DNA from 2 places in the Streptomyces dangxiongensis genome. Region 1 is predicted to be linked to the other one. Evidence: predicted binding sites of a transcription regulator. Region 1 holds the regulator's gene; the other holds the start of a gene.
The links. The regulator HspR, encoded in region 1, represses chaperone genes until heat shock. The targets are predictions, from matches to a motif close to TTGAGNNNNNNNNNCTCAA.
Positions count from the first base shown of each region.

Region 2: a site for HspR is predicted at 2,674-2,692, ahead of lon (endopeptidase La). Genes of this name have one in related genera too.

Region 1 covers NZ_CP033073.1:3,738,909-3,743,324, reverse strand. Annotated here, with positions in the region: gene dnaK (molecular chaperone DnaK) at 1-601, shown strand, start outside; gene grpE (nucleotide exchange factor GrpE) at 598-1,251, shown strand; gene dnaJ (molecular chaperone DnaJ) at 1,285-2,460, shown strand; gene D9753_RS16665 (heat shock protein transcriptional repressor HspR) at 2,466-2,915, shown strand; gene D9753_RS16660 (sugar ABC transporter substrate-binding protein) at 3,347-4,416, shown strand, end outside.
Region 2 covers NZ_CP033073.1:2,668,561-2,672,976, reverse strand. Annotated here, with positions in the region: gene D9753_RS11665 (HAMP domain-containing sensor histidine kinase) at 1-65, opposite strand, end outside; gene D9753_RS11660 (response regulator transcription factor) at 62-802, opposite strand; gene D9753_RS11655 (spermine/spermidine synthase domain-containing protein) at 915-1,592, opposite strand; gene D9753_RS11650 (rhomboid-like protein) at 1,787-2,587, shown strand; gene lon (endopeptidase La) at 2,715-4,416, shown strand, end outside.

The sequences.
Region 1 (4,416 bases):
GCGCGAGATCGCGGCCTACAACAAGAAGCTCGGCATGTTCGAGCTGACCGGTCTGCCGCCGGCGCCGCGCGGCGTCCCGCAGATCGAGGTCTCCTTCGACATCGACGCCAACGGCATCATGCACGTCACGGCGAAGGACCTCGGCACCGGCAAGGAGCAGAAGATGACCGTCACCGGCGGCTCCTCGCTCCCGAAGGACGAGGTCGACCGCATGCGCGAGGAGGCCGAGCGCTACGCGGAGGAGGACCACAAGCGCCGCGAGGCCGCCGAGGCCCGCAACCAGGGCGAGCAGCTCGTCTACCAGACCGAGAAGTTCCTCAAGGACAACGAGGACAAGGTCCCCGGCGAGATCAGGACCGAGGTCGAGGCCGCCGTCGGCGAGCTGAAGGAAGCCCTCAAGGGCGAGGACACCGGCGAGATCCGCTCCGCCACGGAGAAGGTCGCCGCCGTCTCGCAGAAGCTGGGCCAGGCGCTGTACGCCGACGCCCAGGGCGCCCAGGCCGCCGGTGGCGCGTCCGCCGGTGCCGGTGAGGCCAAGGCCGACGACGACGTCGTCGACGCCGAGATCGTGGACGACGAGCGCAAGGACGGTGCCGCGTGACGGAGGAGACCCCGGGTTTCGAGGAGAAGCCCGACGTCCCCTCCGGCGCCACCCCCGACGACGCCGAACCGAAGGCCGCTCCCGATGAGGGAGCGGCCCCGGCCGGGGACGTAAGTGCAGATGCAGGCCTGGTGGCCGAGCTGGACCAGGTGCGTACGGCGCTCGGCGAGCGCACGGCGGACCTCCAGCGCCTCCAGGCCGAGTACCAGAACTACCGCCGCCGCGTCGACCGGGACCGGGCCGCGGTCAAGGAGATCGCCATCGCGAACCTCCTGACCGAGCTCCTGCCCGTGCTCGACGACATCGGCCGCGCGCGGGAACACGGCGAACTGGTCGGCGGCTTCAAGTCGGTGGCCGAGTCGCTGGAGACCGTCGCGGCCAAGATGGGCCTCCAGCAGTTCGGCAAGGAGGGCGAGCCCTTCGACCCGACGATCCACGAGGCCCTGATGCACTCCTACGCGCCGGACGTCACCGAGACGACCTGCGTGGCGATCCTCCAGCCGGGGTACCGCATCGGCGAGCGCACCATCCGCCCCGCGCGGGTGGCCGTCGCCGAGCCGCAGCCCGGCGCGCAGACCGTCAAGGCGGAGGATGCCGAGGAGACCGCGGCGGCCGACGACAAGGAGAGCGGTGGCCCGGACGAGGGCTGACGTGAGGACCCGGGGGAAGGAGGGACGTCGAGGATGAGTACCAAGGACTTCATCGAGAAGGACTACTACAAGGTCCTCGGCGTCCCCAAGGACGCCACCGAGGCCGAGATCAAGAAGGCGTACCGCAAGCTCGCCCGCGAGTTCCACCCGGACGCCAACAAGGGCAACGCCAAGGCGGAGGAGCGCTTCAAGGAGATCTCCGAGGCGAACGACATCCTCGGCGACGCCAAGAAGCGCAAGGAGTACGACGAGGCACGCGCCCTGTTCGGCAACGGCGGCTTCCGCCCCGGGCCGGGCGCGGCCGGCGGCTCCTTCAACTTCGACCTGGGCGACCTGTTCGGCGGCGGAGGGGGCACCACCCAGGCCGGCGGCTTCGGCGGCGGCATCGGTGATGTCTTCGGTGGCCTCTTCAACCGCGGCGGCACCGCGGGCACCCGTACCCAGCCCCGGCGCGGCCAGGACGTCGAGTCCGAGGTCACGCTGAGCTTCACGGAGGCCATCGAGGGCGCCACGGTGCCCCTCAGGATGTCCTCCCAGGCGCCCTGCAAGGCCTGTTCGGGCACCGGCGACAAGAACGGCACACCGCGCGTGTGCCCGACCTGCGTCGGCACCGGGCAGGTCGCCCGGGGCTCGGGCGGCGGCTTCTCGCTCACCGATCCCTGCCCCGACTGCAAGGGCCGCGGCCTGATCGCCGAGCACCCCTGCATGGAGTGCAAGGGCAGCGGGCGCGCCAAGTCCTCCCGCACGATGCAGGTCCGCATCCCGGCGGGCGTCACCGACGGGCAGCGCATCCGGCTGCGCGGCAAGGGCGCGCCCGGCGAGCGGGGCGGCCCGGCGGGCGACCTGTACGTGGCCGTGCACGTCGGCGAGCACCCGGTGTTCGGGCGCAAGGGCGACAACCTCACCGTCACCGTGCCGGTGACGTTCGCGGAGGCGGCCCTCGGCGGTGAGGTGCGGGTGCCGACCCTGGGCGGTCCGCCCGTCACCCTGAAGCTGCCCCCCGGCACCCCGAACGGTCGTACGATGCGGGCGCGGGGCAAGGGCGCGGTCCGCAAGGACGGCACCCGCGGCGACCTGTTGGTCACCGTCGAGGTGAGTGTCCCGCAGGACCTGTCGGGGAAGGCTCGTGACGCACTGGAGGCGTATCGCGAGGCGACCGCGGGCGAGGACCCGCGGGCGGAGCTGTTCGAGGCCGCGAAGGGAGCTTGAGAGTGATGGACGGCCGTCGGCGCAACCCCTATGAACTGACCGAGGAGACCCCGGTCTACGTCATCTCGGTGGCGGCCCAGCTCTCCGGACTCCACCCGCAGACGCTGCGCCAGTACGACCGCCTGGGCCTCGTCTCGCCGGACCGCACCGCGGGCCGGGGCCGGCGCTACTCGGCCCGTGACATCGAACTGCTCCGCCAGGTGCAGCAGTTGTCGCAGGACGAAGGCGTCAACCTGGCCGGCATCAAGCGCATCATCGAACTGGAGAACCAGGTCGCCGCGCTCCAGTCCCGCGTCGCGGAGCTGGAGTCGGCCCTGGACGGCGCGGCGACGGCCATGCGGCAGCGCGAGGCCGCCGTGCACGCCTCCTACCGGCGCGACCTGGTGCCGTACCAGGAGGTCCAGCAGACCAGCGCGCTGGTGGTGTGGCGGCCCAAGCGGCAGCAGCAGGACTGAGCTGAGCGGACCGAGCGGCGGCCGGCAGGACCGGACGTGGCCGACAGGGGCCGGCGGGAGCGATCCCGCCGGCCCCTTCCGTGTGCCCGGCGGCGTCGGCGCCCCGCCCGTGACGGCCTTGGATCTGGCTGGGTTTGTTCGCTCTCCTGATCGAGTCGATGTGCGTCCCGGACGTCCTCGATCACGGGACGTAGCGGACCGGGCAGGTTGTACGGAACTTTGCCGACGCGTGAACTCCCCTTGGATGAAGGGTCCGTAAAGGGCATTTGAAGGGGGTTTCGCGGAACCTCCACAGGGTCACCTGTGCGTGGCGTTGCGCACTCGTTAAGTGATTCTTCTTGACGCCGGGTAGGGCCTCCGCGTTGTCTTTTCAGACACCTGGGTCGTATTGCAGCACCCACGTCCGGAACGCACCTGAAGTGAGCCCTCGCATGCGCCGTATCGCCATATCCGTGGCCGCGTCCACGATGACCCTCTCGCTCGCCGGCTGTGGCGTGCTGAACGCGACGGGGGACGGAGCGAGCGCGAGCCCGACCAAGGGCAACGACATCACCGTGGGCCTGCTGCTTCCCGAGACGGCCAACACCCGCTACGAGAAGTTCGACTACCCCATCATCAAGGACAAGGTGGCCGAACTCACCAAGAAGCAGGGCAAGGTGGAGTACGCCAACGCCGACGCGAGCGCCACCCGCCAGGCCGAGCAGCTCCAGAACATGATCGACGACAAGGTCGACGTCATCCTGCTCGACGCCGTGGACGCGCACGTCATCGCCCCCGGGGTGAAGAAGGCCAAGGACGCGGGCATCCCGGTCATCGCCTACGACCGCCTCGCCGAGGGCCCGATCGACGCCTACGTCTCCTTCGACAACGAACTCGTCGGCGAGGTGCAGGGCCGCACCCTGCTGGAGGCGCTGGGTTCGGGCGTCGACACCTCCGACAAGATCGTCATGATGAACGGCTCGTCCACCGACCCGAACGCCAAGCAGTTCAAGGAGGGCGCGCTCTCCGAGCTGAACGGCAAGGTGGACATCGCGGCGAGCTTCGACACCGTGGGCTGGAAGCCGGAGAACGCCGAGACCAACATGGCCAAGGCGATCGCGCAGATCGGCAAGGGCAACATCGCCGGTGTCTACTCCGCCAACGACGGCATGGCGGGCGGTGTCATCAAGGCCCTGAAGGCGGCCGGCGTCACCGCGCTGCCCCCGATCACCGGCCAGGACGCGGAACTGGACGGCGTCCAGCGGGTCGTGAGCGGCGAGCAGTACATGAGCGTCTACAAGTCCTACCCGGACGAGGCCGCCGCCGCCGCGCAGATCGCCGTCACCAAGATCCAGGGCAAGGACATCCAGTTCGACGCCCTCACCCAGGACCGGGTCGACAGCCCCACCGCCAAGGGCATCCCGTCCAAGCTGGTCCAGGTGAGCGCGCTGACCAGGAAGACCGTCAAGGGCACCGTCATCGAGGACGGCATCTACAGCGTCGAGGACATCTGCACCGCCAG
Region 2 (4,416 bases), 1.1 Mb from region 1:
CCCCAGGGTTCCCCACCGGAGAGCCGGCGGCTCCTCCGCACGGCCTGGCGCCCGTCACCGCTCATGGCGCCGGCGTCTCCAGCGCGTAGCCCACACCGTGCACCGTACGGATCCGCTCGGCACCGATCTTCCGGCGCAGCGCCTTGATGTGGCTGTCGACCGTGCGGGTGCCGGAGGCGTCCGCCCAGTCCCAGACCTCGGCCAGTAGCTGTTCCCGGGAGAGCACCGCGCGGGGGGTGTTCGCCAGGCACACCAGCAGGTCGAACTCGGTCGGCGTCAGATGGACGTCCTCCGCCTTCACCCGGACCCGGCGCTGCGCGTGGTCGATCTCCAGCTCGCCGAGGCGCAGTATGCCGGAGCGCGGGGTGGCGGCGGCGATCGTCGCCCGCTCCACCCGGCGCAGCAGCACGTGCACGCGTGCCGCCAGTTCCCGCATCGAGAACGGCTTGGTCATGTAGTCGTCGGCGCCGACGCCGAGCCCGACCAGCATGTCGGTCTCGTCGTCCCGCGCGGTGAGCATGAGCACCGGCACCGGGCGCTGGGCCTGCACGCGCCGGCAGACCTCCAGCCCGTCGAAGCCGGGCAGCATGATGTCGAGGATCAGCAGGTCGGGCTGCCAGGCCTCGGCCGTGTCGACGGCGGCGGGACCGTCGGCCGCCGTCTGCACCAGGAATCCCTCGGCACGGAGCCGGGCCGCGATGGCGTCGACGATCGTGAGGTCGTCCTCGACGACCAGCACCCGGCGCTGTGCGCCCGGGGTGGTCGTCGCCGCGCCGCTCTGGGAGGTGTGTGTCTGCTCCATCGCCCGCCCCTGTTGTTGCTTTCCGGAATCCGTGGGGTGATCCCATGTCTGCGTTTGACGCTTGAATGATCCGCGTCAGGGCAGCACATTACGGGGACTCGCCGGGCTGTCGCTATCCAGGCCGGACGGCGAGGTGCACAGCGTCCGGAACGCCCCGGGCAACGGGCACCTCTTCGGTACGCACCTGCCGGAATCCGGCATTCCGCAAGGTTCCTTCAAATTCCGGAGAGGGCTGCGCGGACCACACGGCCAGCACCCCGCCGGGTTTCAACACCCTTGCGCACGCCGCGAGTCCGGCCGGTGAGTAAAGGCTGTCGTTGTCCTCCGTGACGGTCCAGCCGGGCCCGTTGTCGATGTCGAGACACAGCGCGTCGAACGTGTCCGATGTCTCATTGACGTAAGCCACCAGATCCGCTTCCACGATCGTGGTGCGCCGGTCGGCGAGCGCGCCGCCGGACACCTCGGCCAGCGGCCCCCGCCGGTGCCAGCCGATGACGGCGGGCTCCCGCTCCACCACGGTGATCCGTCCCCACCCCGGATCGGCCGCCGCGTGTGCGAGCGAGAATCCCACGCCCAGCCCCCCGATCAGCACAGCCGGCTCGGGCCGCACGTCCAGCGCGGCCCGGGCGGCGTCGACCAGCAACCGCTCCGAGCGGCCGTCGGAGGTGTCCATCAGGAAGCATCCGTTGGCGATGATCTGCAGCAGCGGGCCGTGCCTGCGCAGCACCACCTCTCCGTACGGGCCGTCGCGCCGGTCCAGGACCAAGGGAGAGTCGTACAGGTCGGTCATGGCCCCATCCTGGCCCAATCGGGTCTGCCCTTCACGGGAATTGCGGACGGCGCGACGGCCGGCACCGGGAGGACGGTGTACGGACGCGACCGGGGCGTGAGAGGTTGCTGTGAATCGGCTCCCGCGTGGCCCCGGTCATGGACAGCGGCCCGCCGGACCCCAAGGGTGGAGCGGGACGGAAGGAGTGCCGCACCGTGGAACGGATCACGAAAGGCCCTGCGACGGCCGCGTCCCCGCCGCTGCCGGGCCCGCCCCTTCGCGGCGGCTCCGCCGCCGTCCCGCCCTCGCCGGCCACCGGCCTGCTGGACGGCGTGCCCCGCCAGCGCGGCGTCACGGCGGTGTCCGCCCCGGCCCCGGTCCCCGCGCGTCCGCCCGGACCTGCCGTACGGCCCTGGCACCTGCTGCCCACCCCGGCCGGCACCCCGTTCACCTTCGCCTACGCGACCGTCCTGGCCGTCACCTCCGTGATCGCGGCCATGGCTGCCCCCGCCCTGGTGCACGCCCTCCACCAGGGCTCCAGCACGGACGTCGCCCATCTGATACGCACGCCCCTGCCGGTGCTGGCGGCGAGCGCACTGTGGATCGCGGGCGGGATCGTCTCGCCGTACGCCGTCGCGTTCGTCCTGGTGCTCACCGCGCTGGAACGGCGCACGGGCGGGATGCGGGCCGCCTGCGTCTTCCTGGCCGGCCACGTCCTGGCCACCCTCGCCACCGAGGTCCCCGTCGGCCTCGCCGTCCTGGCCGGACACCTGCCCCCGACCTCCCTGCACCGCCTCGACTACGGCATCAGCTTCGGCGTCGCCGCCAGCATCGGCGCGCTGGCCGGCCTGCTCGGCCCCTGGCTCCGCTGGCCCCTGCTGGTGCCGGTGGCCGGAGCGCTCCTGGGCGACCTGTACGCCTACGCGGACCCCCTGACCAACTGGGGGCACCTCATCGCCCTGGCGACCGGCGTGGCCGCCTGGCCGCTGCTCCGGCGCCCGCACCGGCCGGCCTGAGCGGCCCGGGACCGTCCCCACCTGCACCGATTCCGTGATCGCTCACGGCGAACACACGGCCGGGAACATCCGGGGCAGCCCGAACATTGAGTCGGCATAGCTCAAGTTGACTGCCGAAGGGGAGATCATGGCTGCTGAGTCACCGGCGTTCACGCTCAACCTGCCGCTGCTGCCGCTCGACGACGAGGTCGTGCTGCCCGGCATGGTCGTTCCGCTGGACCTGAGTGACGCCGAGGTGCGGGCCGCGGTGGAGGCCGCGCAGGCCGCCGCGCCGGAACCCGGCAAGCCCACGGTGCTGCTGGTCCCGCGCATCGACGGCACGTACGCCGGCACCGGCGTCCTCGGCACGGTCGAGCAGGTCGGCCGGCTGGCCGACGGTGACCCCGGAGCCCTGATCCGCGGCCGGAGCCGGGTGCGCATCGGCGCCGGCACCACCGGCCCAGGCGCGCCGCTGTGGGTCGAGGGCGCCCGGATCCAGGAGAGCGTGCCCGAGCCGCTGCCGGGCCACGTCACCGAACTGGTCAAGGAGTACAAGGCGCTCGCCACCACGTGGCTGAAGAAGCGCGGCGCCTGGCAGGTCGTGGACCGCGTCCAGGCCATCGACGACGTGGCCGCGCTCGCCGACAACTCCGGCTACTCGCCCTTCCTCACGACCGACCAGAAGGTCGCCCTGCTGGAGACCGCCGACCCGGTGGCCCGGCTCCGGCTCGCCACCCAGCAGCTCCGCGACCACCTCGCCGAGCAGGACGTGGCCGAGACCATCGCCAAGGACGTCCAGGAGGGCGTCGACAAGCAGCAGCGCGAATTCCTGCTGCGCCGCCAGCTCGAGGCCGTCCGCAAGGAACTGCGCGAGCTGAACGGCGGGAACGGCAAGGATTCCGCCGAGGAGTCCGACGACTACCGCGCCCGCGTGGAGGCCGCCGACCTGCCCGAGAAGGTGCGCGAGGCCGCCCTGAAGGAGGTCGACAAGCTGGAGCGCGCCTCCGACCAGTCGCCCGAGGGGTCCTGGATCCGCACCTGGCTGGACACCGTCCTGGAGATGCCGTGGAACGAGCGGACCGAGGACGCCTACGACATCCGGGGCGCCAAGGCCGTGCTGGACGCCGAGCACGCCGGCCTGGAGGACGTCAAGGAGCGCATCACCGAGTACCTGGCCGTGCGCAAGCGGCGCGGTGACCGGGGGCTCGGTGTGATCGGCGGGCGGCGCGGCGGTGCCGTGCTCGCGCTCGTAGGTCCGCCGGGGGTCGGCAAGACCTCGCTCGGCCAGTCGGTCGCCCACGCCATGGGACGCACGTTCGTCCGCGTCGCCCTCGGCGGCGTCCGTGACGAGGCGGAGATCCGCGGCCACCGCCGTACGTACGTCGGCGCGCTGCCCGGCCGCATCGTGCGGGCCGTCAAGGAGGCCGGGTCCATGAACCCGGTGGTTCTGCTCGACGAGATCGACAAGGTGGGCTCGGACTTCCGCGGCGACCCGGCGGCGGCCCTCCTGGAGGTGCTGGATCCGGCGCAGAACCACACCTTCCGGGATCACTACCTGGAGGTCGAGCTGGACCTGTCGGACGTGGTCTTCCTCGCCACCGCCAACGTCCTGGAGGCCATCCCGGAGGCGCTCGCCGACCGTATGGAGATCGTCCGGCTGGACGGCTACACCGAGGACGAGAAGGTCGTCATCGCCCGCGACCACCTGCTCCCGCGCCAACTGGAGAGGGCCGGCCTGCACGGGGACGAGGTCACGCTCGACGAGAGCGCGCTGCGCAGGCTCGCCGGCGAGTACACCCGCGAGGCGGGCGTGCGGACCCTGGAGCGGTCCATCGCCCGGCTGCTGCGCA